Hyphomicrobium denitrificans ATCC 51888: one gene and its partner. The protein of the gene in region 2 interacts with the protein of the main gene of each other region in a pairwise test. Links are inferred from orthologs where the notes say so. Each region holds a gene or a part of one and is shown on either strand. Other genes may lie near its edges.

Region 1 (11,915 bases), 1.1 Mb from region 2 along the record:
AGCTGAAACCGCTCGCCAACGGCACGCTGCGCGTCACGGGTTATGCCGGCATGCGCTTCCTGTCGAAGACGATGATCTGGACGCGCGCGCCTGCCGATCTGCAGCTCTGCGGTCAGCCGGATACTGAGATCGAAGCGAAGTCCGGACAGCCTGCCGAGACGAAGCCTGACTCCGATTCGAAGGTTGCGGTCGTCACGCCGCCGCCTGCTCCGGCCCCTGCGCCGTCGATCACGCCTGCGGATAAATCCGATGCAGGGCCGGCGGTAAGCGATAAGCCTGCGCCGCAATCGAGCCCCAATGCGAACGAAGCTGCGAAACCGAAAGGCGAGCCGCCTGCCGCGACGAACGACGCCAAGCCTAAGCCTTCGCAGCAAAACGAAGAGACTGCATCAGCGGATGAAGTGACGCCCTCCGAGCTTGGAGACAAGCTCAATGACCTCGGCATGGGCAAAGTATTCACGAAAACGAAGTCGGGAAAATGCAAGCTTGATTTGCCGTGGGTCAAGCTCACGCTCAATTGCGAGCAGTAGCCTGCAGGGCGCGCAATATCGGGAGAGAGCGTTTGCCGCCTGATAGCGGCTCATGTTCTCAGGCAATAAAAAAACGCGGTGGCAGAAACTGCCACCGCGTCAAATTCGGAGATGATCGTCCTTAGATGAGGTCGATCTCGGCCGGAAGGTACGAGGTAACTTCGAGGCCGACTTCCTGCTCGCGAACGGCAGGCTTTGTCCAGGTCTTCATGATGTCCTCCATCAGACTGCAAGAGCTTCCGCTCCATGACCATCAACGTAAGCCCTTCGGCCGATAACGTCCAATCGCAATCGCGTGAGAATTTGATCAGAAACTCTTATCATCACCCTTGCCTCCGCTGATGCGACACGGCATAGATTCCGTGACCGCGTCTAAGCGCAAACAGCTATCTTCCGGAGACTGCGAATGCCGATGCCCGCCCCTGAGATCGAGCGGCTGATCAAAGCCCGATTTCCCGATGCCCAAATTGAACTTCGGGACCTTGCCGGTGACAACGACCACTGGGCCGCCCACGTCGTATCCGCGGCGTTCAAAGGCAAAAGCCGCGTCCAGCAGCACCAGATGGTCTACGACGCGCTCGGCGGGCGCATGGGCGATGTGCTCCATGCCCTGCAACTCACAACCGCAGTGTCGGCTGATTGACTTCGCCGGGCGTCTCGCCCACATCTCGCTTCAAAGGGCGCCGAGATTGGCTGTCCCGAACATTAGGAACCAACGTCATGGCCTCTGATCCCGTCCAGCAAAAAATCGCCGATACCATCGCCAGCAACGATGTCGTGCTGTTCATGAAAGGCTCGAAGCAGTTTCCGCAGTGCGGATTCTCGGCGACGGCCGTGAAGATTCTCGAGCATCTCGGCGTGCAGTTTAAGGATGTGAACGTGCTCGACGATCAGGGCGTCCGCGACGGCATCAAGTCGTTCTCGAACTGGCCGACCATTCCGCAGCTTTACGTCAAGGGCGAATTCGTCGGCGGCTGCGATATCATGCGCGAGATGTATTCGGCCGGTGAGCTGCACGATCTGATCTGCTCGAAGGGCATCCCGCACGCGCATCATCACGCCTGACGCTTCAAGCGTTCAGCGCAAAGAAATAAGGCGGGCCGTTTCCGGTCCGCCTTTTTTGTTGTCCGGTTTCCTGCCGCCTCAAGCGTGCGGCGGAGCGACAGCGGCGGGCGCTGCTTTGCCCTTGCGCGATTTCCGCCATTCCTCGAAGCGCTGAATAACGACGAACATCGACGGCACGAAGATCACCGCGAGGCAGGTCGAAGCGATCATGCCGCTGAACACGGTGATACCGATCGACTTTCGCGCCGATGCGCCGGCGCCTGTCGCGAGCACAAGCGGCGCGACGCCGAGAATGAACGCGAACGACGTCATCAGGATCGGCCGGAACCGGGCCCTCGCCGCTTCGACGGCCGAGTCCATGATGGACTTGCCTTCGGCGCGAAGCTCGCGCGCGACTTCGACGATCAGAATGGCGTTCTTCGCAGAAAGCGCGATGAGCAGCACGAGGCCGATCTGGACGTAGAGGTTGTTGTCGATCCTCAGCCCGAGCATGACGCCGACGGGACCGATCAGCGACAACGGCACGGCGAACAGCACCGCGAGCGGCGTGTACCAGCTCTCATATTGTCCGGCGAGCACGAGATAGACGAGCAGCATCGCCAGCGCGAAGACGTAATAGATCTGGCCGCCGACGAGCTTTTCCTGGAACGACAGCGCCGTCCACGACGAGCCGACGCCGGGCGGCAGCGTTTTCGCTGCGATGTCGTCCATCAGCTGCATCGTGTCGCCGGAGGAGAATCCCTTCGCCGGAACGCCGACGATGGAGGCCGACGGATAGAGGTTATAAAGGCTGATCAGCGACGGCCCGACGATCGGCGTGATCGTGAGCACGGTGCCGAGCGGGACCATGTCGCCGTTCTGGTTGCGAACCTTGAGGTTCAGAACCTCGTCCGGTGTCATGCGGAATCCGGCATCGCCCTGAACGTAGATCTGGAAGACGCGACCGAACTTGTTGAACTGGTCGACGTAGCTCGAACCGAGATAGGTCGCGAGCGTCTGGAAGACCTGATCCGTCGTCAGCAGCAGCGTCTGTACCTTCTCGCGGTCGATCGTGACCTTGTATTGCGGAGCCGAGGCACGGAACGGCGTCGAGGCGCGCTGGATGGCCGACTGCGTGCTCGCCGCCTGCACAACCGCGTTCGTCGAATTTTCGAGCTTGCCGAGATCAAAGCTGCCATCGCGCAGCTCGATCTGCATCGTGAAGCCGCCGGCATTGCCGATGCCCTGAATGGGCGGCGGCGGCAGCACCATGACACTGCCGTCGGTGACGGCCGACATTTTCGCATTGAGGCCGGTATAGAGCGACAGCAGGTCCTCGCCCTTGCCGCGTTCAGCCCAGTCCTTCAGCATGATGTAGGCGACGCCCGCGTTGGCGAGCGAGGCGCTGTTGTCGAGCGGCGAGATGCCGGCAATCGTGATGACGCGCTCGACGCCGGGAACGGCGCGCGCGATCTTTTCCACCTGATCCAGCGATTTCTGCGTGCGCCCGAGAGAGGCGCCGTCGGGCAATTGCACGGCTGCGAGCAAGTAGCCCTGATCCTCGATCGGCAGGAAGCCGGTCGCGACGCGCGTCATGCCGTAGATCGAACCGCCGATGATGGCGGCGGCGATGAGCGCCATCAGCCCACTATGATGCACCATTCTATCGATGAGCCGCGTGTAGCGGCCTTCGAGGCGATCATAGACGGCGTTGAAGCCGCGATAGAAAAAGTTGCGCTGCTCGGGCGGCACCGGACGGCGCAGCCACATGGCGCACTGCGTCGGCTTCAGCGTCGCGGCGTTGACGGCGCTGATCAACGCGGTCGCGGCGATCACGAGCGCGAACTGCGCGTACATCTGGCCGGTGAGCCCCGGCAGGAACGATGCGGGGAGGAACACTGCCATCAGCACCAGCGTGATGCCGATGATCGGGCCCATCAAGGCGTTCATTGCGGCGATCGATGCGTCGTGGCCGGACATGCCCTTTTCGATATTGTGCGCCGCGCCTTCGACGACGACGATCGCGTCGTCGACGACGATGCCGATGGCGAGCACGATCGCGAACAGCGTCGACAGGTTGATCGAGAAGCCCATCGCCGCCATGGCCGCGAACGCGCCGATGATCGTCACCGGCACAGTCGTCGCGGGCACGAGCATGGCGCGCCAATCCTGCAGGAAGACGAGGATGACGATCAGCACCAGGATCGCGGCTTCGAACAGCGTTTTATAAACTTCGTCGATGGCCTGCTGGACGAAGATCGTCGTGTCGAAGGGGATCGTGTACTCGACGCCCTCGGGAAACTCCTTCGCCAGCGCCTGCATCTTGGTATTCACTTCCTTGGCAACATCGAGCGCGTTGGCGCCCGGTGTCTGGAAGATCGCAAGACCGGCGGCCTGCTGGCCATTGAGATTGAAAATCTGCGCATAGGTTTGCGCGCCAAGCTCGACGCGGCCGACGTCGCGCAATCGCGTCAGGTCGCCGTTCGTGCCGGTCTTGACGACGACATTGGCGAACTGGCTGGCATCATCGAAGCGGCTCGAAACGTCGAGCGTGTATTGGAACGATTGATCGCCTGCCACGGGCGGCATGCCGATCTGTCCGGCCGTCACCTGCTCGCTCTGCTGCTGCAGCGCATTGATGACGTCCTGCGCGTTAAGACTGCGCGCCTGCATTTTCTCCGGATCGAGCCAGACGCGCATCGAGTACTGGCCAGCGCCGAAGACGTTGACGTTGCCGACACCAGGCAGGCGCGAAATCTCGTCCTTCAGGCGGATGGTCGCGTAGTTACTAAGATAGAGGCTGTCGAACTTGTTGTTCGGCGAGGTCAGCGTCACGATCTGCAGGATCGACGTCGACTTCTTCTGCACGACGACGCCCTGCACCTGCACCGATTGCGGTAGAGACGCCATCGCAGCCGACACGCGGTTCTGCACGAGAATTTGCGCGTTGTTGAGGTCGGTGCCGATATCGAACGTGACCGTCAGCGTATAGGTGCCGTCGGACGCCGCGTACGACTGCATGTAGATCATGTTCTCGACGCCGTTCACCTGCTGCTCGATCGGCAGTGCGACGGTATCGATGACGGTGCGGGCGTTGGCGCCCGGATAGCGCGTCGTCACCTGGACGGTCGGGGGAACGACGTTGGGATATTGCGCGACCGGCAGGCGAAGCACGGAGACCGCACCGATCACGACCATCAAAATCGCGATGACGTTCGCGAGGACGGGACGCTCGATAAAAAATTTCGAGATCATGGCGCGGTTTCCGCTGGCGGCGCGATCGTCTTGGCAACAGGGTCGATCTTCTGGCCGGGTATGACCGACATCAGGCCGGAGATGACGACGCGATCATCCGGCTGCAGGCCCTTGTCGATGACGCGGAGGTCGCCGACCTGCTGGCCGAGCACGACCTTGCGCTGCTCGAGGTCGTTGTCTTTGTTGGCGACGAGGACATAGCGTCCGCTCTGGTCGCTGCCGACGACGCGGTCCGGCACGAGAAGCATGTTCGGCTGTTCGGCGCGCGGAACGCGCACGCGCACGAAATATCCAGGTAGAAGCGAGCGATTTTCGTTCGGCAGCACGCCGCGCACCAGCAGCGTGCCGGTCGCCGCGGTAATCGTCGGCGCGGCATAGTCAAGCGTGCCCTTGTGCGGATAGCCCTGCTCGCTTTGCAGGCCGACCTCGATCGGGATTTTCTTCATGTCTTCACGCGTCAGACCCTGGGCGCGCATGCTGGAGCGGATGTCCTGCACGTCGGTTTCGCTGATGGCGAAGTTCACGTAAATCGGATTGAGCTGCACGATGGTCGCGAGCGTCGTCGGGCCGCCGGCGCCGACAAGCTGACCGAGCGAAACTTCGCGCGCCGTCACGATCCCGTCGAAGGGAGCTTTGACTTCCGTGTAGCTGAGGTTGAGCTTGGCCTGCTCGATATCGACCTCGGACTGAGTCTGCTTGGCGATGGCCGCGTCCTTGGAGGCTGTCGCCTGATCGAGGGTCGCCTGGCTCGCGATGTTCTTGGCGGCGAGATCGACCTGACGCGCGTAGTCGGCTTCAGCCTTCTTCGTGTCGGCTTGCGCGCTCGCCTGACCGGCCTCGGCCTGCTCGAGCGAGAGCTGATAAGGCTTCTGTTCGATGACGAACAGCACGTCGCCGGCTTTGACCAGATCGCCGTCGTTGTATTTGATCGCCTGAATGAATCCCTGGACGCGGGCGACGAGCGTCGTCGTGTTCACCGCTGCCGTGTTGCCCGTCGCTTCGAGATAGCGCGTGACGGTCTTCTTCAATGGCTGGGCGACTTCGATCTTCGGCGGCGGCGGCGGCACGAATGCATTTTTTTCACCGCATGCCGCGAGCGTCAGGACGCCCACTAATGCGCATGCCGCTGGAATTCCTGTCATTGGCCGGAACAGCCGGGCTACCGCCGACTTCTGTTGCACGCCAGCGTCTGCCGATGCTCGCGTTTCAGTATCGCCACTCATTGAGAGCCTGCCGAGGTTGTGAGCGAAATACGACGTGCCGAGACCATCGCAAGTTATGTCATTTCCGAGATATCGTACAGATCGCGCACTCGCGCCGGCTGGAAATGATTCATGCGACTGCCCTCGCGCACCCGCGAAGCAGCAAACACGCAGGATGTGAAGATTCCGTAGCGGCGGGTGATTTTGAGCCGATGAAACGCCGCCAGAATTGGCCGTGCAGCTACATTTGCCCCGGACCGGCCGCGAAAGTCGGGCTGGCGTTGGGATCACCCCTGAAGGCGTAGTCGATTTCGGCGGGCGGCTCGGTCTGGCCACGACGGCCGCTATAGTCGCCCCATCCTCGTTCGCCCGTGGCTTTGGTGCTGCGCCGAGCGCTGGCGCTTCCCGTCTCGATCGGAGTTGCAGCAACCGTCCTTGCGTTTGACGGTCCGTTCCAAATCGCGCTCTGCGGCGCCAGGGTTTCGCTGGAGCAGGCTGCCAGGAGCAGCGTCGCGCATTTGAGCAGCGTCAGGCGTCCGCCCTTCGCCACGCGCCGAATGGATCGCAGGTTCTTCAAAGCCCGGAAGCTCACCGATGACGCCCTCGCATGCTCCCGCCCCCTATAGCGGAGTTCGGCCTGCAGGTGGAAGCGAAGTTACCACGCATGGCGCAGAGTTGCGGGTCTGCGAGGAGCGCGCGCCGCCGTCGCGAAATGTTCCCCGGCTTACAGCGCCGCCGTCCTAATTTATGCTCAATGCCGTTGTTGCATTCGAACAGCATCTCCGGGCGGTGCGGTTTTCGGCGAGACCAGCCATGCGGCTAAGCGGACGACGGTTCTTTCTGTCGCTTACGATCCTGACGGCCAGCGTCTGTCTCGCGCTCGGGATCACGCTGCCGATCTTGAAGCTCACGAGCTTCACGTTCTGGACGACGGAGCATTCGCTGATCTCGACGGTGCAGGTTCTGCTGCGCGACGGGCAGACGTTCCTCGGTTTGATCGTCGTCGTATTCTCGATCCTGCTGCCGATCACGAAGCTGCTTTATCTGCTGCTCGTCTCGACGCTGCCGCCCGCGGAGATCGTGCGCCATCATCAGCGGCTGCGGGCGCTCGAATGGCTCGGCAAATGGTCGATGCATGACGTGCTCGTGCTGGCGCTCACGATCTTCTTCATCAAGAGCCAGGGCGTCTACGACGCGTCGAGCCTCAACGGCGTCTACTTCTTCACGGCGGCCGTCATCCTGATGATCCTGTCGTATGCCTGGATCAGGACGGACGGCATGGCGGCGGCGCCGGAACTCGTGCCCGTTTTGCCGGAGCCCGACGTCGGGGCGACCCAGCGCTCGCACGGCTGGCGGAATTTCGCGCTGAGCTTCCTGATCATTCTCGCGACGGTTTTTTTCGCGCTTGGCATCATCATGCCGACGATCCGCTTCACGACGATCTACGTCTGGACGAACGAACATTCGATCCTGACGATCATGTACGCGCTGTTCGAGAACGAGGAATATTTTCTCGCGGCCGTGGTCTTCGCGGTGTCAGTGTTCTTTCCCTTCCTCAAGCTTTTCTATCTGCTGACGCTCATCACCTCGCACGACATGCCGCCGGACTTCCGCAAGCGTTCGATCGCGACGATGGAGTGGCTCGGGCGCTATTCGATGACCGACGTGATGGTGCTGGCGCTCATGATCTTCTACGTCAATTCGTCGGGCTATACGGAAGCGACCGTGCTGCCTGGCGTCTATTTCTTCGCCGCGTCCGCGATGATGACGATGCTGGCCTATGGCTGGGCGAACGTCGACCGGCCGACGTTGCGGCGGCGGCCAGCCGGAAGCGGGCCGGCGATGTCGGGCGATCCGCGTGTCACCATCGCGCGCGATCATGGGCGGCGACACGCCTGACTAAAAAGGCCGCTATTCAAGCGGCCTTTTCATGAACGTACGTCCCACGAGCCTACACAGCGGCTTGGCGCTCATCAGATCGTGTGGATGTCGCGATCCTTGGTTTCCGGAATGAACAGGAAGCCGATGACGGCCGTCGCCGCGGCGACGACGATCGGGTACCAGAGGCCGTAGTAGATATCGCCCGTTGCGGCCACCATGGCGAATGCTGTGGCCGGCAGAAGGCCCCCGAACCAGCCGTTACCGATGTGATAGGGCAGCGACATCGATGTGTAGCGGATCTTGGTCGGGAATAGTTCGACCAGCGCCGCCGCGATCGGCCCGTACACCATCGTCACATAGAGCACCAGGATGAACAGGATGCCGACGACCGTCGCCGCCTGACTGCGGAAGATGTCGAAAGGATGGGCCAGCTTCACGATGCCGGGATCATTCGCCTGCGGATAACCGGCTTCGTTGATCGCTTGCGAGCCGACAGTCACTTTGTCCTTCGGATCGCCGACGGCCGTCTCCAGATCGGTGGCCGGAACTTCCTTGTCTCCGATCACGACTTTTGCCGGTTGACCGGCGGGGCCTGCCTCGGTCGAATACTTCACCGATGCCTTCGACAGCCAGTCGCGGGCTTTATCGCAATTGGTCGTGTACTTGCGCGTGCCGACCGGATTGAACAGCGAACCGCATTCGGCCGGATCGGCAACGACCTTCACCTGCACGGTTTCGATCGCATGCGCGAGCGCCGGATTGGCCGTCTCGGCGAGAAGCTTGAAGAGCGGGAAGTACGTCAGCGCCGCGATCAGGCAGCCTGCGAGGATGACCGGCTTGCGGCCGATCTTGTCCGACAGCCAGCCAAAGAACACGAAGAACAGCGTGCCGAACAGCAACGACCAGGCGATCAGAAGGTTCGCCGAATAGCCGTCGACCTTGAGAATGCTCTGCAGGAAGAACAGCGCGTAGAACTGGCCAGTGTACCAGACGACGCCCTGACCGGCGACGAGGCCGAGCAGCGCCAGCAGCACATACTTGTTGTTCGGATAATGGAAGAAGCTTTCGGTCAGCGGCGCCTTGGAGCCCTTGCCCTCCTCCTTCATTTTCTTGAAGGCGGGCGATTCCGATAGCGACAGACGAATCCAGACCGAGATTCCGAGCAGAAGAATCGAAACCAGGAACGGAATGCGCCAGCCCCATTCCTTGAACGCGTCCTCGCCGACGATCGTACGAACCGCGAGAATAACGATGAGCGAGAGGAACAACCCGAGAGTCGCGGTCGTCTGAATCCAGCTCGTATACATACCGCGCCGGCCGGACGGCGCGTGCTCGGCGACATACGTCGCGGCGCCGCCGTACTCGCCGCCGAGCGCCAAGCCCTGCAGCAGACGCAGCCCGATCAGAATGATCGGAGCGGCAATGCCGATCGACGTCGCGCTCGGCAGCAGGCCGACGACGAACGTCGACAGGCCCATGATCAGGATCGTTACGAGAAACGTATTTTTGCGGCCGACAAGATCGCCGATGCGGCCGAAGATGATGGCGCCGAACGGGCGGACGATGAAGCCGGCTGCGAACGCCAGCAGCGCGAAGATGTTGCGCGTGGATTCATTGTAGATGAAGGCGCCGGACGGATCTTTCAGCGAGAAGAACTGCGCGGCGATGATGGTCGCTAGAGAGCCGTAGAGATAGAAGTCGTACCATTCGAAGACCGTGCCGAGCGAGGATGCGAATATCACGCGACGTTCCTCGCGCGAGATGCCCCTCCGCCGGTCTGACGAAGTTATCGGTTCTATTGGCGTCATGCGCGCCCCCCTTCAGCTTTCAGCTTTGTTATTCTCAACTCTAAGCTGAAGGACGTGTGCGAAGCGAATGACTGTTGCAGATAAATATATTCTGCTTTCGGCTAATGGCGCGTCTTCTGCAACGCAAAAAAGCCGGCGACGTGCGCCGGCTTTGCATTTTTAGTTGCGCATGGCGACTCCGCTTCGCGGAGCCGGCCGAAGTTTTGATGCGCATGGCGACTCGCGTTCCGCGAGCCGGCCGCCATGCGTGAGCGAAATTAGCGCGAATAGAATTCGACGACGAGGTTCGGTTCCATCTGAACCGGATAGGGCACGTCCGAAAGCGCCGGGATGCGCGTCAAAGCCGCCGTCATCTTGTTGTGGTCGGCGTTGACGTAGTCCGGCACGTCGCGTTCAGCGCTCTTGATGGCTTCAAGAACCAGCGCGAGCTGCTTCGCCTTTTCCGTCACTTCGATGACGTCGCCGATGCGCAGGCGGTAGCTCGGAATGGTGACGCGCTTGCCGTTGACGGTGACGTGACCGTGGCTGACGAACTGGCGCGCGGCGAACACGGTCGGCACGAACTTGGCGCGGTAGACCAACGCGTCGAGGCGGCGCTCGAGCAGGCCGATCAGAAGTTCCGAGGTCGAGCCCTTGAGGCGCGAAGCTTCGTCATAAGCGGCGCGGAACTGGCGCTCGGAGATCGAGCCGTAATAGCCTTTGAGCTTCTGCTTGGCCTTGAGCTGCTGGCCGAAGTCGGACAGCTTGCCCGAACGGCGCTCGCCATGCTGGCCGGGACGGCTTTCACGACGGTTGAGCGGGCTCTTCGGGCGGCCCCAGATGTTCTCGCCAAGGCGGCGGTCGATCTTATGCTTGGCGCGAATGCGCTTAGTCATCTTCTAGCACTCCATGAGTTGAGACCCCGCAGGCCGAAATGACCGGCGCGGCCGTGTGGAGCGCCCCCTCCTCTACCCTCATTCGAGGGCTGACAGGCATGGACCTTCTACAGTCCCGCCACGGGTGCGCGGAAATCAAACGCGGGCCCGAAGGCCCGCGCGGGTTGGTTGATAGAGGCGGTCGGCCGTCTCGTCAACGGCCTATTCGCCGCTAGTTCTTCTCGACCGTCGTGCCGCCCGCGACCGAGCCGGTGGCCGTGGGGGCTCCCTGCTGGGGCTGGCCTGGCTGGGCTGGGGGTTTACCGGCGACCGCACTCACCGGCGGGCTCGCCTCGACGTAAGCCGTGATCAGCTCCTTAACCTTCTTTTTCTGCTCGTCGGTGCACGACTGCGCCGACTCCTTCTTCTCGTCGACGACGACTTCCTTGTCGCCCTGCTTCTCGACGAGACGGATGCGGCCGGTTAGCAGCATGACCGTCGTGAGGTGGAGCTGGCTGATGTAGACCATCTGCTGCGGCGTCCACTTCTTCTTGAACTCTTCGCGGCGCATGAGCGCGCGGTGGTTCAGAATCTGGTCGTCGCGCAAATCGCAGATCTGGGCGTGCGCCGACAGACGGCCGGCCTTGATGACCTCGCGCGCCACATCCAGCGGAACAACGACCTGATCCTTCTTCGTCTTGTCGATGACGATGACAGAGCCGTCCGGCTTGGAAAACTGCTGAGGCGTCAGCGACCAAGCGTATTCCATGAACGATTTGACCGCGTGTTCACTCAAGTCCTGAGCGCTTGCTGACGTCACACTCCCTGCAAGCGTCAGCGCAGCAACGCCCGCCAACACCACCCCCGCCTTAATATTCATCAACATCTCCAGTTGAGCCTGAATTTCTTTTCCGGTTTCCGTCGAAAGCCGTCCGACGCGGCGTCTCGCAAGCCACGTTGCATATCGCCAGTATGCCTTTTCCCTTGGCATCGCTCAGCCCAAAACATGTCCAGATCAAGGCGTCGCACTTGGGCCTTTTCGGGCCTTGCCTTTGCCCTGTGCGAGCGTGGCAACTATGCCACGAAGGGTCCGAACTTCCTGTTCCGTGGCGTTCATTCGTGTCAGCAGCGTGCGCAGGTTTTGTGACACGACCGTTTTGCGATGGGCGGGGTTGAAAAAGCCGTTTGCCTCGAGTTCCCGCTCCAAATGTTCAAACAGACCAATGAGTTCCTCCTTGGTCGCGGGGCGGTCGCGGCCCATGTATAGACCTTCGTTCAAGGGCTTCTCATAGGTTGTGACGCGGCCGAGACTGCGACCGGCGTCGCTGCGCATCCATTCGT
Region 2 (11,887 bases):
CCAGTTCCATGTCTATCGCAATTAGCATCGTCGCCATTTTCATTCTGATTGTGCTCTCGGCGTTTTTCAACGGCAGCGAAACCGCGCTGACGGCAGCGTCGCGCGCCCGCATGCACGCTCTTGAGGAAGACGGCAACTCGAGCGCCGCCCTCGTCAATCGCGTGCTGTCGCGGCCGGAGAAGATGATCGGCACCGTGCTGCTCGGCAACACGCTCGTCGACGTTTTCGCCGCCGCGCTTGCATCCAACGTCGCGGTCAACCTCTATGGCGAGGTCGGCGTCGCCTACGCGACCGGCATGATCACCATTTTGATCGTGATTTTCGCGGCCGTGCTGCCGAAGACTTATGCCTTAGCGTACGCCGACCGCGTGGCGCTCATCGTCGCGCCGCCGATGCGCGGCCTGATCTACATTCTGACGCCGTTCACGAAGGCGATCGAATACGTCGTCCGCAATCTCCTGAAGCTGACGCCGGGCAAGGCTGACGACGAAGCCAACATCCTCGCGGCGCACGAAGAGATTCGCGGCACCATCGACTTGCAGGCGAAGGAAGGCACCGTCGCGAAGGGCGACGCGGAAATGCTTGGCGGCATTCTCGATCTCGGCGATCTGCAGGTCGCCGACATCATGGTTCACCGGACCAAGATGGAAACGGTGAATGCCGATGATCCGCCCGCCAAGATTCTCGACCAGCTGATGAAATCGCAGTTCACCCGCGTTCCCATTTGGAAAGAGGAGCCCGAGAATATCGTCGGCGTGCTCCACACCAAGGACCTGCTGCTCGCGCTGTCGCGCACCGGATGGGCGCCCGAAACGCTCGACATCATGAAGTCGGCGAGCACGCCCTGGTTCGTGCCGGATACGACGACCCTCAAGGATCAGCTCAATCAGTTCCTGAAAAAGAAAACGCAGATGGCGCTCGTCGTCGACGAGTACGGCGAAGTGCAGGGCCTCATCACGCTCGAGGACATCCTCGAGGAAATCGTCGGCCAGATCACCGACGAGCACGACAATCCCGACAGCCACATTCGCATGCAGTCGGACGGCACGGTCAATGTCGACGGAACGGTTGCAATCCGCGATCTCAATCGCCATCTCGATTGGGACCTTCCGGACGATGAAGCGACGACCATCGCTGGCCTCGTCATTCACGAAGCGCAGACGATTCCGGAGCCCGGACAGGTATTCACCTTCCACGGCTACCGTTTCGAAATTTTGCGCAAGAGCCGCAATAAAATCACGGCGATCCGCATCAAGTCGCTCGCCGCTGCGACGGCAAGCGCGACTGGCTCACCGCCGGCGGGCGCGACGCAGCCGAAAACCGCACGCGGATAGATTCGTGTCTAAGTCTAAGGGCGTCCTGGGAAGCCGGGCGGAACGGGCTCGCCCGGAGCAAGCGTCGCGAGCGCCAGCGCGTGAATGCCGCCGCTGATCTCGTTCTTGAGCAGATCGTTGACGATGCGATGCCGTTCGACCCGCGATTTACCCGCAAACGCGCCGGAGATGACGAGAATGCGAAAATGGCTTTCACCCGTGCCCGGCGAGTTGCGATGTCCGGCGTGAAGCTCTGACTCGTTAATGACGTCGAGTCGCGTGGGGCGCAGCTCCACCATCAATTTTTCGCGTAGGATTTCGGTGACGGACCGTCCCATGTTGCTCTCTTTGACTTCCCGGTTCTTCGAACAAATATAAATGCGCAGTGAAACGACATGTTAAACGCTTGCCAGCACAGTCGATGAAGAAATCAACCGGAATTCTTGACGCCTTGTTTCCAACGAAACGAACCATCATAATCACCGGCCGATGAAACTCGATTCAAAATATTTCGACAGCATTCGCCTGTCGTCCAAGCGCTCGCAAGGCGCCAAGAAGGAAACGCGTGCGCCGCTCTGCCAATGGAAGGGCTGCGAGAAGCCGGGTCCGCACAAAGCGCCGAAAGGTCGTGGCCGCGACGGCGAATATTTCCACTTCTGCGTGGATCACGTCCGTCAGTACAATCAAGATTACAATTATTTCGACGGCATGAGCGATGCCGAGGTCAACAGCTTCCGCAAGGATGCCCTGACCGGACATCGCCCGACGTGGAAGACCGGCGCCAACGCCTGGGCTCACGGAACCCGCGACGGCTCGCGGACTGAAGAAGCCGCTGCCCGCGTCGCCGAGAGCACGGTGAGAATGGCGCGGAAAGTCAGATCGTCGCGCACCGCGCCGTCAGCCTTCCGTCGCCAGCTGAAGCCTTTGGAGCGCAAGGCGCTCAAGACGCTCGATTTGGGCGACGATGCAACTCGCGAGGACATCAAGACCCGCTTCAAGGAGTTGGTGAAAGTTCACCATCCCGACGCCAACGGTGGCGATAGTCGGTCTGAGGAAAAGTTGCGCGAAATCCTGCAAGCCTATAACTATCTGAAGCAAGCAGGCCTGGTCTGATACCGGGCCGTTGAGCCGTGTGCGATTGTGCCTCCCAGATCGCATCGGCCCGAAGCCCCTGAGGCGGCTGGGCGGCATTCATCGGGAATTGGATTTTGATGCGCACGACGACGAGCGCTCCGGGCGCGCAACCTGCGAACTTGCCGGATATGAAACTGTCCGTGCGCCAAGTGTTCGGCATAGACAGCGATCTTGAAGTTCCGGCCTACTCGAAGGCGGACGAGCACGTTCCCGATCTCGATCCGGATTATCTTTTCAATCGCGACGTGACGCTCGCGATCCTCGCGGGCTTCAAGCACAATCGCCGCGTGATGATCCAGGGCTATCACGGCACCGGCAAGTCGACGCACATCGAACAGGTTGCGGCGCGCCTCAATTGGCCGTGCGTGCGCGTCAACCTCGACAGCCACGTCTCGCGTATCGATCTCGTCGGCAAGGATGCGATCGTGCTGCGCGACGGCAAGCAGGTGACGGAGTTCAAGGAAGGCATTCTTCCCTGGGCGCTGCAGACCAACACCGCGCTCGTGTTCGATGAATACGACGCCGGCCGTCCCGACGTCATGTTCGTCATTCAGCGCGTGCTCGAAATCTCGGGCAAGCTGACGCTGCTCGACCAGTCGAAGGTCATTCGTCCGCACCCGGCATTTCGTCTGTTCGCGACGACGAACACGATCGGCCTCGGCGACACGTCCGGCCTCTATCACGGCACGCAGCAGATCAACCAGGGCCAGATGGACCGCTGGTCGATCGTCGCGACGCTCAACTATCTGCCGCACGACGATGAAGCGAAAATCGTGCTGTCCAAGGTCAAGGCCTTCGACAAGACGGACGCCAAGCGCAAGCAGGTCTCGCACATGGTCCGCGTCGCCGATCTGACGCGCTCGGCCTTCATCAACGGCGATCTCTCGACCGTAATGAGCCCGCGCACCGTGATGACCTGGGCGGAAAACGCCGAGATCTTCGGCGACATCGGCTTTGCGTTCCGCGTAACGTTCCTGAACAAGTGCGATGATCTCGAAAAGCCGCTGGTCGCGGAATTCTATCAGCGCTGCTTCGGCGAGGAGCTTTCAGAGAGCACCGCCAACGTCGCGTTGAGCTGAGAAGGCTGATCGAAGGCCGGCTTAGCGCCGGCGCGCCCTTACGTTCCTCTCCCCGGCGGGGAGGGGTCGGGGGGTGGGAGACACCAAAACCGGATAGCCGCCGTGAGCCTACCTCCAAACAAGCGCCGCGAAGCTCCCTCAGAGCCGCTGAAACGCGTGCTTGGCCCGGCTGTGCGTGCGATCGCTGGAGACGGCGCCGTCGAGGTCGATTTCGGACCGGGCAAAGGCGACGTGTCCGGAAAGTCCGTTTACATCCCCGAGCCGCCGCGCGCGCCGACCGCTAAGGACATCGCACTGGCGCGCGGTTGGGCGGATAGCCTCGCGCTGCAGATCGGTTGCCACGACGCCAAGATTCATCGGCGCATCGCGCCTCCGCCCGGACCGGCGCGCGCCGTGTTCGAAGCTTCCGAACGCGCTCGTGTCGAAGGGCTCGGCGCAATGCGCATGCCCGGCATGGCGGCGAACCTCACCGCTCGTCTCGAAGATCAGTACAGTCACGGTCGCTTCCGGGCGGTGTTCGATCGTGCCGAAGCGCCGCTCGAAGATGCGCTCGCCTTGCTCATTCGAGAACGCCTGACCGGCCTTCCGCCGCCCGCGTCGACGAAGGGCCTCGTCGACATCTGGCGACCGCTGATCGAAGCGCGCGGCAGCACGCTGCTCGATCGCCTCGAAGGTCTATCGGAAAATCAGGAGCAGTTCGGCCGCCAGATTCGCGACCTGCTCAAGGTTCTCGATCTCGTCGATCTGACCGAGGAGCCGCAGCAGGGCGAAGAGGAAAACGAAGGCGACGACGGCGCCAAGGACGGCGCAACGGACGAGTCGGAAGACGCCAACGAGGAAGGTTCCGACGGCGAAGACAAGGAGAGCGAGGACCAGTCGTCCGAAGGCGATCTCTCGGAAACCGAGGAGATGGTCGACTCGGGCGATACCGAACAGCAGGAGATGGACGAGGAAACGGTCGACGACAACGAGGCGCCAGCGCCTTGGCGTCCGAACATGACCGTCCTCGAGAACCCGGAAGCATTCGGCTACAAGGTTTACACCCGCGCTCACGACGAAGAGGTCGGCGCAGCCGAGCTTTCGACGCCCGAAGAATTGGAGCGCCTGCGCGCATTCCTCGACAAAGAGCTGAAAACGCTTTCGGCTGCCGTCGCGAAACTCGCCAACAAACTGCAGCGCAAGCTTCTCGCGCAACAGAACCGTGGCTGGGATTTCGATCTCGAAGAAGGCATGCTTGACGCCGCACGCCTGACGCGCGTCATCACCGATCCAACCGGCGCGCTGTCTTACAAGCGCGAGCGCGACACCGAATTCCGCGACACCGTGGTGACGCTGCTGCTCGACAATTCGGGCTCGATGCGCGGCCGTCCGATCATGGTCGCGGCATGCTGTGCCGATATTCTCGCGCGCACCCTTGAACGCTGCGGCGTCAAAGTCGAAATCCTGGGATTTACGACCAAGGCGTGGAAGGGCGGGCAAGCGCGCGAGGAATGGCTGGCCGCCGGAAAGCCACCTGCCCCGGGACGGCTGAACGATCTGCGCCACATCATCTACAAGACGGCGGACGCGCCGTGGCGGCGCTCGAAGAATTCTTTGGCGCTGATGATGCGCGAAGGTCTGCTCAAGGAAAACATCGACGGCGAAGCGCTGGCGTGGGCGCATTCGCGTCTCGTCGGACGTCCCGAGCAGCGCCGCATCCTGATGATGATTTCAGACGGCGCGCCGGTCGATGACTCGACACTGTCGGTCAACAACGGCAGCTATCTCGAACAGCACTTGCGCCAGGTCATCAACGAGATCGAGAACCGATCGTCCGTTGAGTTGATCGCGATCGGCATCGGTCACGACGTCACGCGCTACTATCGCCGTGCGGTGACCATCACCGATGCGTCGGAGCTTGCGGGCGCCATGACCGAAAAACTCGTCGAGCTGTTCGAAGAAGATTCCAAAATCGAAAAAGCTGCGCGTCCCGTGCGGCGGCGTCCGTCGCTGCACTGAACCATGGGCACGCTCGCTAACAGCATGCGCGCCGCTGTTTTCGCCGCGGCCTTCGGTTTTTACCCGCAGATCGTATTAGCCGACGCCAAGCCCGATATCGCGGCTTTGAAAGCTAGCCCGATTACGATCGATGCAGTCCTCATTCGCGATTTCGCGCGTGCGGAGATGGCTGGTGCGGCGTCAGCCTCAACGCCGAACCCCACAGTCGGCAAGCTGACGTTTCGCGGTGGATTGGTCTTGACCTCGCCGTCGCCGAACTTCGGCGGCTGGTCCGGCCTCGTCGTCGGCAACGATGCAAAAACCTTGCTCGCGATTTCCGATTCCGGCGTCTGGATGACAGGCAAGATCGTCTACGACGGAACGCATCCGGCGGGCATTGCGGACGCGCGCCTCGGGCCTTTGCTCAACCGTGACGGCAGGCCCATCGGCCGCGAACGTGACTCGGAAGCGATTGCTCTTGAATCGGGAACGCTTGCGCAAGGCTCTGTGCTCATCGCGTTCGAGCGCAAGCATCGCATCGACCGCTACGATTGGTCGTCGCAAGGCCTGGTGGCAGGCCGGAGCACGGTGCCTCTCCCTGCCGAGGCCCGGCGCATGCGGCCGAACGCGGGTCTCGAAGCCATGACGGTGATGCGCGGCGGCCCGTTCAAGGGCTCGGTGATCGCCTTTTCGGAACGGCTTTACGATCGCGACCGCAATCACACGGGTTGGCTGTGGGCGCCGCAAGGCCCGGCGACGCTGCATCTGAAGAACATCGGCGACTTCGACATCACCGATATTTCGAGCCTCGATGACGGAACGCTGTTCGTTCTCGAACGCCGCTTTCGCTGGACGGAAGGCGTGAAGATGCGGCTGCGACGCGTTTCGCCCGATGAGCTGAGGCCCGGCCGTGCCATCGAAGGCGAAACGCTCATCGAAGCCGATCTCACCTCGGAAATTGACAACATGGAGGGTTTGTCGGTGACGCGGCTCGAGACCGGCGAAGTGCTGGTCACGATGCTGTCCGACGACAACTTCAATCACATTCTGCAGCGAACGCTCCTGCTGCAGTTCACCGTCAATGATCGCGGACAAGCAAAAGCCCGGCCGCAGGACTGAACCCGGGCCGGGCAAAATTCTCATTCGTCAGAGGCTTGGCCTTAGGCCGCCTTCTCCGCCTGCGCCTTCTGAAGCTCACGCTTCAGCTTCAGGCACGCCGCCGAAAGCTCGTCGTTCTTTGCCTTGAGCAGGAAGGCATCGAGGCCGCCGCGGTGCTCGACCGACTTCAGCGCCCGCGCCGAGATGCGCAGACGGACCTTGCGGCCCAGAGCGTCGCTCAGCAGCGTGACGTTGTGCAGGTTCGGCCGGAACTTGCGCTTGGTCTTGTTCTCGGCGTGGCTCCTGAGTTGGCCTGACAGCGGCAAAGTGCCGGTCAGCTCGCAGCGCCTGGTCATGACGGTCTCCTACGCCGCACCCGGATGGGGCGGTCTATCGAATGTCTGCTGTTGCAGAAAAAATGCGCCCCGTCAGCAGGGCTCACGGGGTCTATGGGGCGCTGTATAATTGAGGGGCGGGATAGCCGTCAAGCAGGCTGGCGGAATTGATCGCCATCGGATCGTCCGCCACGACTGCGGGATCAGGCAGGTCCGGTCCCGCTGGATATCCGGCCTGCGGCCGAAAGTCCAAGAATCGACGCAAAGGCGGCCTAACGCGGGGCCTTACTTTCGGGGCGCGCAGGGAAGAGCCTATGAACTACTCTAATGTCGTTGGGCGTCGGCGCTTGGCCCGTTCGGGCGCGCTTGCCGCAACCATCGCGGCCCTCGTCGCCGGACCCGCGGCGGCCGGCGATCAGGCCCGGGATCAAGCTTGGCCGAACCAGGTGAACGCCCGCTACAAGCTGACCTTCAACGGCTTCGAGGTTGGCGCCTACAACTTCACATCGAAATATAGCGGCGAAACCTATTCGGCCACCGGCAAGACGGAAATCTCAGCCCTGTTCGGTGCCTTCAAGTGGACCGGTACGTTCACCGGAAGCGGCTCGGTCGACAAAAGCGGCCCGCGCCCCGTCGCCTATCAGATGAGCTACAAGACAAAGAAAAAGCTGACGTCCGTCACGCTCGGGTTCGACCCGGCAGGCGTCAAGACGATCGCGCTGGTGCCGAACAAACCGCCCAATCCGGAAACGATCAAGGTCACGCCCGACAACCTGAAGCACGTGTTCGACCCGATTTCTGCAACGCTCGCGATTTCGAACGCGACCGGCTCGGACGCCTGCAATCGAACCATTCCAATTTTCGACGGCAAGGCCCGGTTCGACCTGCGCCTGTCGCTCAAGGGCCGCGAGGCCATCAAAGAACAGCGCCCGAGCGGCCAGCCCAAGGAACTTCTGATCTGCCGCGTCAAATACGTGCCGATCGCCGGGCATAAGCCGAAGGATTTCGAGAAACCCTGGATCGACTACGATCATATCGAGATCGCATTGCGCGCCATCCCGAGCGCGGGAATCTACGTACCCTATCGGATCTCGGTTCCCTCATCCGTCGGACCTGCAGTCATGACGGCGGACCAGATCAACATCATAGCGGCCGATAACGCACAGATTGCACTCAGGCAGTGAACTCCCCGGCAGGGCCGGTTCGATTAACGAGTGTGGAAGATCGGGGCTCCGGAGAGAGCACGCAATATCCCCTTGATCTCACGGCCCTGCTCTGTAATGCCAGGGTCTGATCGGAGTCAGGCACGACATGATAAGTGATCTCGAGGCCCGCATTCGCAACGTCACTGCGGTGCTCGGACCGACCAATACCGGCAAGACGCATCTCGCGATCGAGCGCATGCTTGGCCACAACAGCGGCATGATCGGCCTGCCGCTGCGTCTGCTCGCGCGCGAGGTCTACGACAAGATCAAAGCGCGCGCCGGCGTCGAGAACGTCGCCCTCATCACGGGCGAGGAAAAAATCAAACCCGAGCGCGCCCGCTACTGGGTCTCGACCGTCGAAGCGATGCCGCGCGATATCGACGTCGACTTCCTTGCGATCGACGAAATCCAGCTTGCGGGCGATCCCGAACGCGGCCACGTCTTCACGGATCGCCTGTTGCACGCACGCGGACGCTCGGAAACGCTGCTGCTCGGCGCGCAGACGATGCGCGAGGCGATTTCCGATCTGATCCCCGGTGCGAATTTCATCTCCCGTCCGCGCTTGTCGAAGCTGACGTACACGGGCGAGAAAAAAATCACGCGCCTTCCTGCTCGTTCGGCGATCATCGCGTTCTCGGCTCAGGAAGTTTATGCGCTTGCCGAACTGATCCGCCGTCAGCGTGGCGGTGCCGCCGTGGTGCTCGGAGCGCTGTCGCCGCGCACGCGCAATGCGCAGGTCGCGCTCTATCAGTCCGGCGACGTGGAATTCATCGTCGCGACCGACGCCATCGGCATGGGTTTGAACCTCGATATCGATCACGTCGCATTCTCGGCCTTGAGAAAATTCGACGGCCAGAACCATCGCAATCTGACACCGGGTGAGATCGGCCAGATTGCCGGCCGCGCCGGTCGCCATATGAACGACGGAACGTTCGGCGTGACGGGGGGCGCCGAGCCGCTCGATGCCGACGCCGTCGAACGCCTCGAAACGCACAGCTTCGATAGCGTGCGCACGCTGCAGTGGCGCAATCGCAACCTCGATTTCAGCTCGCTTTCAGCCTTGCATGAGTCCTTGCGTCAGCTCCCGCGTGAGCAGCGCCTGGCGCGCGCCCGCACGGCCGACGACGTCGCCGCGCTCGAAGCGTTGAGCGCCGATCGCGAAATCGCCGATATCGCCTCGACGCGCGACAACGTCGCTCTGCTCTGGGACGTCTGTCAGGTTCCGGACTACCGCAAGATTTCCGGCCAAAGCCATGCCGAACTGATTTCCAACCTCTACCGGCACTTGACCTCCGGCACGCACAAAATTCCGGAGGACTGGTTCGCAAAGCAGGTGGCATTGGCCGATCGCACCGACGGCGACATCGATACGCTCGCGACGCGCATCGCACATATTCGCACGTGGACGTTCGTCGCCAACCGCCCGGCTTGGCTGAGCGACCCCGTTCAATGGCAGGAACGAACACGGGCGGTAGAGGATAGTCTTTCCGACGCACTTCACGAATGCTTGACGCAGCGTTTCGTTGACCGCCGGACCAGCGCACTGATGAAGGGCATGCGAGACAAGGAAGAATTGACGGCGGATATCGCCGAGGACGGCGCGATCACGGTGGAAAGCCACTTCGTCGGCCGCTTGAAGGGCTTTTGCTTCACGCTGGATTCGGCCGGTGACGGCATCCACGAGCGCGCAACGCGGCAGGCCGCGATGCAGGTCGTGACCCGTGAGCTTGGCATGCGCGCACGGCGCGTATCGGCGGCACAGAGCGATGCGTTCAAGCTGACGCGCACCGGCGTCGTTGTCTGGCGCGACGACGAAATCGCCAAGCTCGAACGGTCCGAGGATCCGCTGCAGCCCGGCTTGTCGCTGATCGCCGACGAACACATGAGCGAGTCGGATCGCGAAAAGGTCCAGGCGCGTCTCAAAACCTGGCTCGACGATACGATCGCCGACAAGCTGAAGCCGCTCGTCGACATGTCGACGAGCGGCGAGCTGCAAGGCCTCGCGCGCGGCATCGCGTTTCAGTTGAAGGAAAATCTCGGGGCATTGAAGCGCGAGACCGTTGCGGACGATGTCAACTCGCTCGATCAGGCCGCGCGCGCCGAACTGCGCAAGTACGGACTGCGCTTTGGCGCGTTCAACATTTTCTTCCCGCTCCTGCTGAAACCGGCCGCCGCCGATCTCGCGGCGACGCTCTGGCTTTTGAAGAACAGTGCGACCGTGAACGGCACGCCGCAGTTGCCGCGTCCGGGTTTGACGTCGGTCGTCACCGACCCGAGCGTACCAGAAGCGCTCTATCGCGCGCACGGATTCCACGTGTGCGGACCGCGCGCCGTCCGTCTCGACATTCTCGAGCGTCTCGCGGATTTGATCCGTCCGCTGCTCGCCTGGCGCTCGTCGCCGGAACGGGCTGACGCGCCGCCCAAAGGCTCGACCGGCGACGGCGGCTTCAAGGCGACCGACGACATGATGTCGATCCTCGGCTGCTCGTCCGGAGAACTGGGCGAAGTCCTGAAGTCGCTCGGCTTCCGGCTTGAGCGGCGCCCGATCGCGCCCGCACCGGCAGCGGCACCGGCCGACGTTGCTGCCGATGCATCGGCATCAGCTGCACCTGCTCCGGACGCAAATGCGGAAGCGTCGTCTGAAGCCGAGACGCAGCAGCCCGCGGAGGAAGCCGGAACAGCCGCTGTTGCGACAGCTCTGCCTGCCGAAACCTCCGAGGCTGAAGCTTCAGCGCCCGTGGCGGCCGAAAACGCCGAAACGCCTGCCGCAACGCAAGCCGAAGCCGAAACGGAAAAATTCGAAGAGATCTGGCGGCCGCGACGCCATCATCGCCGCGAAGGCGGGCATCGCGATCACCGCGACACGCACCACCGGCGCGGCAAGCCACGTCACGATCGTGGTCCTGCCTCCGCTCCGGCATCTGACGCAAACGCTGCGCCAGCCGCAGCGGCAGCGCCCGCCAGCGATACCAGCGCGCCGTCGGACCAGCAGTCCGCGCGCCCGCGCTTCGAGCGTCACGACGGCGGCAAGCCTCGGCGCGATCACGAGAAGCGCCCCAACCGGCAGGGCGATCATCGCCACGGCGACCAGCGCAAAGGTGATCATAGGCAAGGCGATCATCGTCATGGCGAAGGACGCCGCCGCGATGAGCCCCGCCGCGCGCCGCAGGTCATCACCGCAGCGCCGCCGAAGTCCGGCTCCGCCGACTCGTCCTCGCCCTTCGCGGCCCTCGCCGCGCTCAAGGCGCAAATGGAGAAGCGCAGCGAAGGTTCCGGTTCGACCTGATGGGCCCGGCGGGCGTGAACTCAAGCCAGCGCGTGGATCAGTGGCTCTGGTTCGCGCGCATCACGAAGTCACGCACCCTCGCCCAAGACCTGATCTCCCGCGGCAAGGTCAGGTTGAACCGCGAAAAAATCGATAAGCCGAGCACGTTGGTGAAGCCGGGCGACGTGATCACACTCGTCGTTGGCCCAGCCGTGCGAAGCCTCGAGATCGTCGGGATCGGCCATCGGCGCGGGCCTGCCACCGAAGCCCAGTCGCTGTTTCTCGATCACACGCCGCCGAAGGTTCGGCCAGAGGCGGCCGAGATAGCGATGCAGCCGAAGCAATCCGCCGTTCGTCCCGAAGGCTCGGGCCGCCCGACGAAGCGCGATCGCCGCCAGATCGACAAGCTCAAAGGTCGTTCGTAACTGTGACTCCTCTCCACCTAGGCAACGGGTTTGCCTATGCTAAAGAAGGCGCCGCC

Evidence for each region.
Region 1: the proteins of HDEN_RS15670 (region 2) and grxD interact in binary tests that used the Escherichia coli proteins (3 or more experiments, as listed by UniProt). The link is inferred for Hyphomicrobium denitrificans ATCC 51888 from one-to-one orthologs.

Annotation. Positions count from the first base shown.
Region 1 is NC_014313.1:2,159,781-2,171,695, forward strand. The notes cover bases 35-2,922. They hold grxD (Grx4 family monothiol glutaredoxin), read left to right. Parts: upstream 35-1,250; coding sequence 1,251-1,595; downstream 1,596-2,922. Other genes in these bases: HDEN_RS10400 (DUF2147 domain-containing protein), read left to right, coding at 35-530; pqqA (pyrroloquinoline quinone precursor peptide PqqA), read right to left, coding at 652-741; HDEN_RS10410 (BolA/IbaG family iron-sulfur metabolism protein), read left to right, coding at 937-1,173; HDEN_RS10420 (efflux RND transporter permease subunit), read right to left, coding at 1,674-2,922. In the rest of the region: more of HDEN_RS10400, read left to right, coding at 1-34; more of HDEN_RS10420, read right to left, coding at 2,923-4,829; HDEN_RS10425 (efflux RND transporter periplasmic adaptor subunit), read right to left, coding at 4,826-6,052; HDEN_RS10430 (hypothetical protein), read right to left, coding at 6,273-6,623; HDEN_RS10435 (paraquat-inducible protein A), read left to right, coding at 6,845-7,930; HDEN_RS10440 (MFS transporter), read right to left, coding at 8,005-9,720; rpsD (30S ribosomal protein S4), read right to left, coding at 9,978-10,595; HDEN_RS10450 (hypothetical protein), read right to left, coding at 10,807-11,454; HDEN_RS17990 (RNA methyltransferase), read right to left, coding at 11,590-11,915. UniProt on the Escherichia coli protein: Monothiol glutaredoxin involved in the biogenesis of iron-sulfur clusters.
Region 2 is NC_014313.1:3,230,961-3,242,847, reverse strand. The notes cover bases 1-2,860. They hold HDEN_RS15670 (BolA family protein), read right to left. Parts: upstream 1,652-2,860; coding sequence 1,349-1,651; downstream 1-1,348. Other genes in these bases: cobS (cobaltochelatase subunit CobS), read left to right, coding at 2,525-2,860; HDEN_RS15665 (J domain-containing protein), read left to right, coding at 1,803-2,426; HDEN_RS15675 (HlyC/CorC family transporter), read left to right, coding at 9-1,334. In the rest of the region: more of cobS, read left to right, coding at 2,861-3,526; cobaltochelatase subunit CobT, read left to right, coding at 3,629-5,524; HDEN_RS15650 (esterase-like activity of phytase family protein), read left to right, coding at 5,528-6,622; rpmB (50S ribosomal protein L28), read right to left, coding at 6,664-6,957; HDEN_RS15640 (DUF3108 domain-containing protein), read left to right, coding at 7,251-8,120; HDEN_RS15635 (helicase-related protein), read left to right, coding at 8,248-11,427; HDEN_RS15630 (RNA-binding S4 domain-containing protein), read left to right, coding at 11,460-11,831. UniProt on the Escherichia coli protein: Transcriptional regulator that plays an important role in general stress response. Has many effects on cell morphology, cell growth and cell division. Acts by regulating the transcription of many genes, including dacA (PBP-5), dacC (PBP-6), ampC and mreB.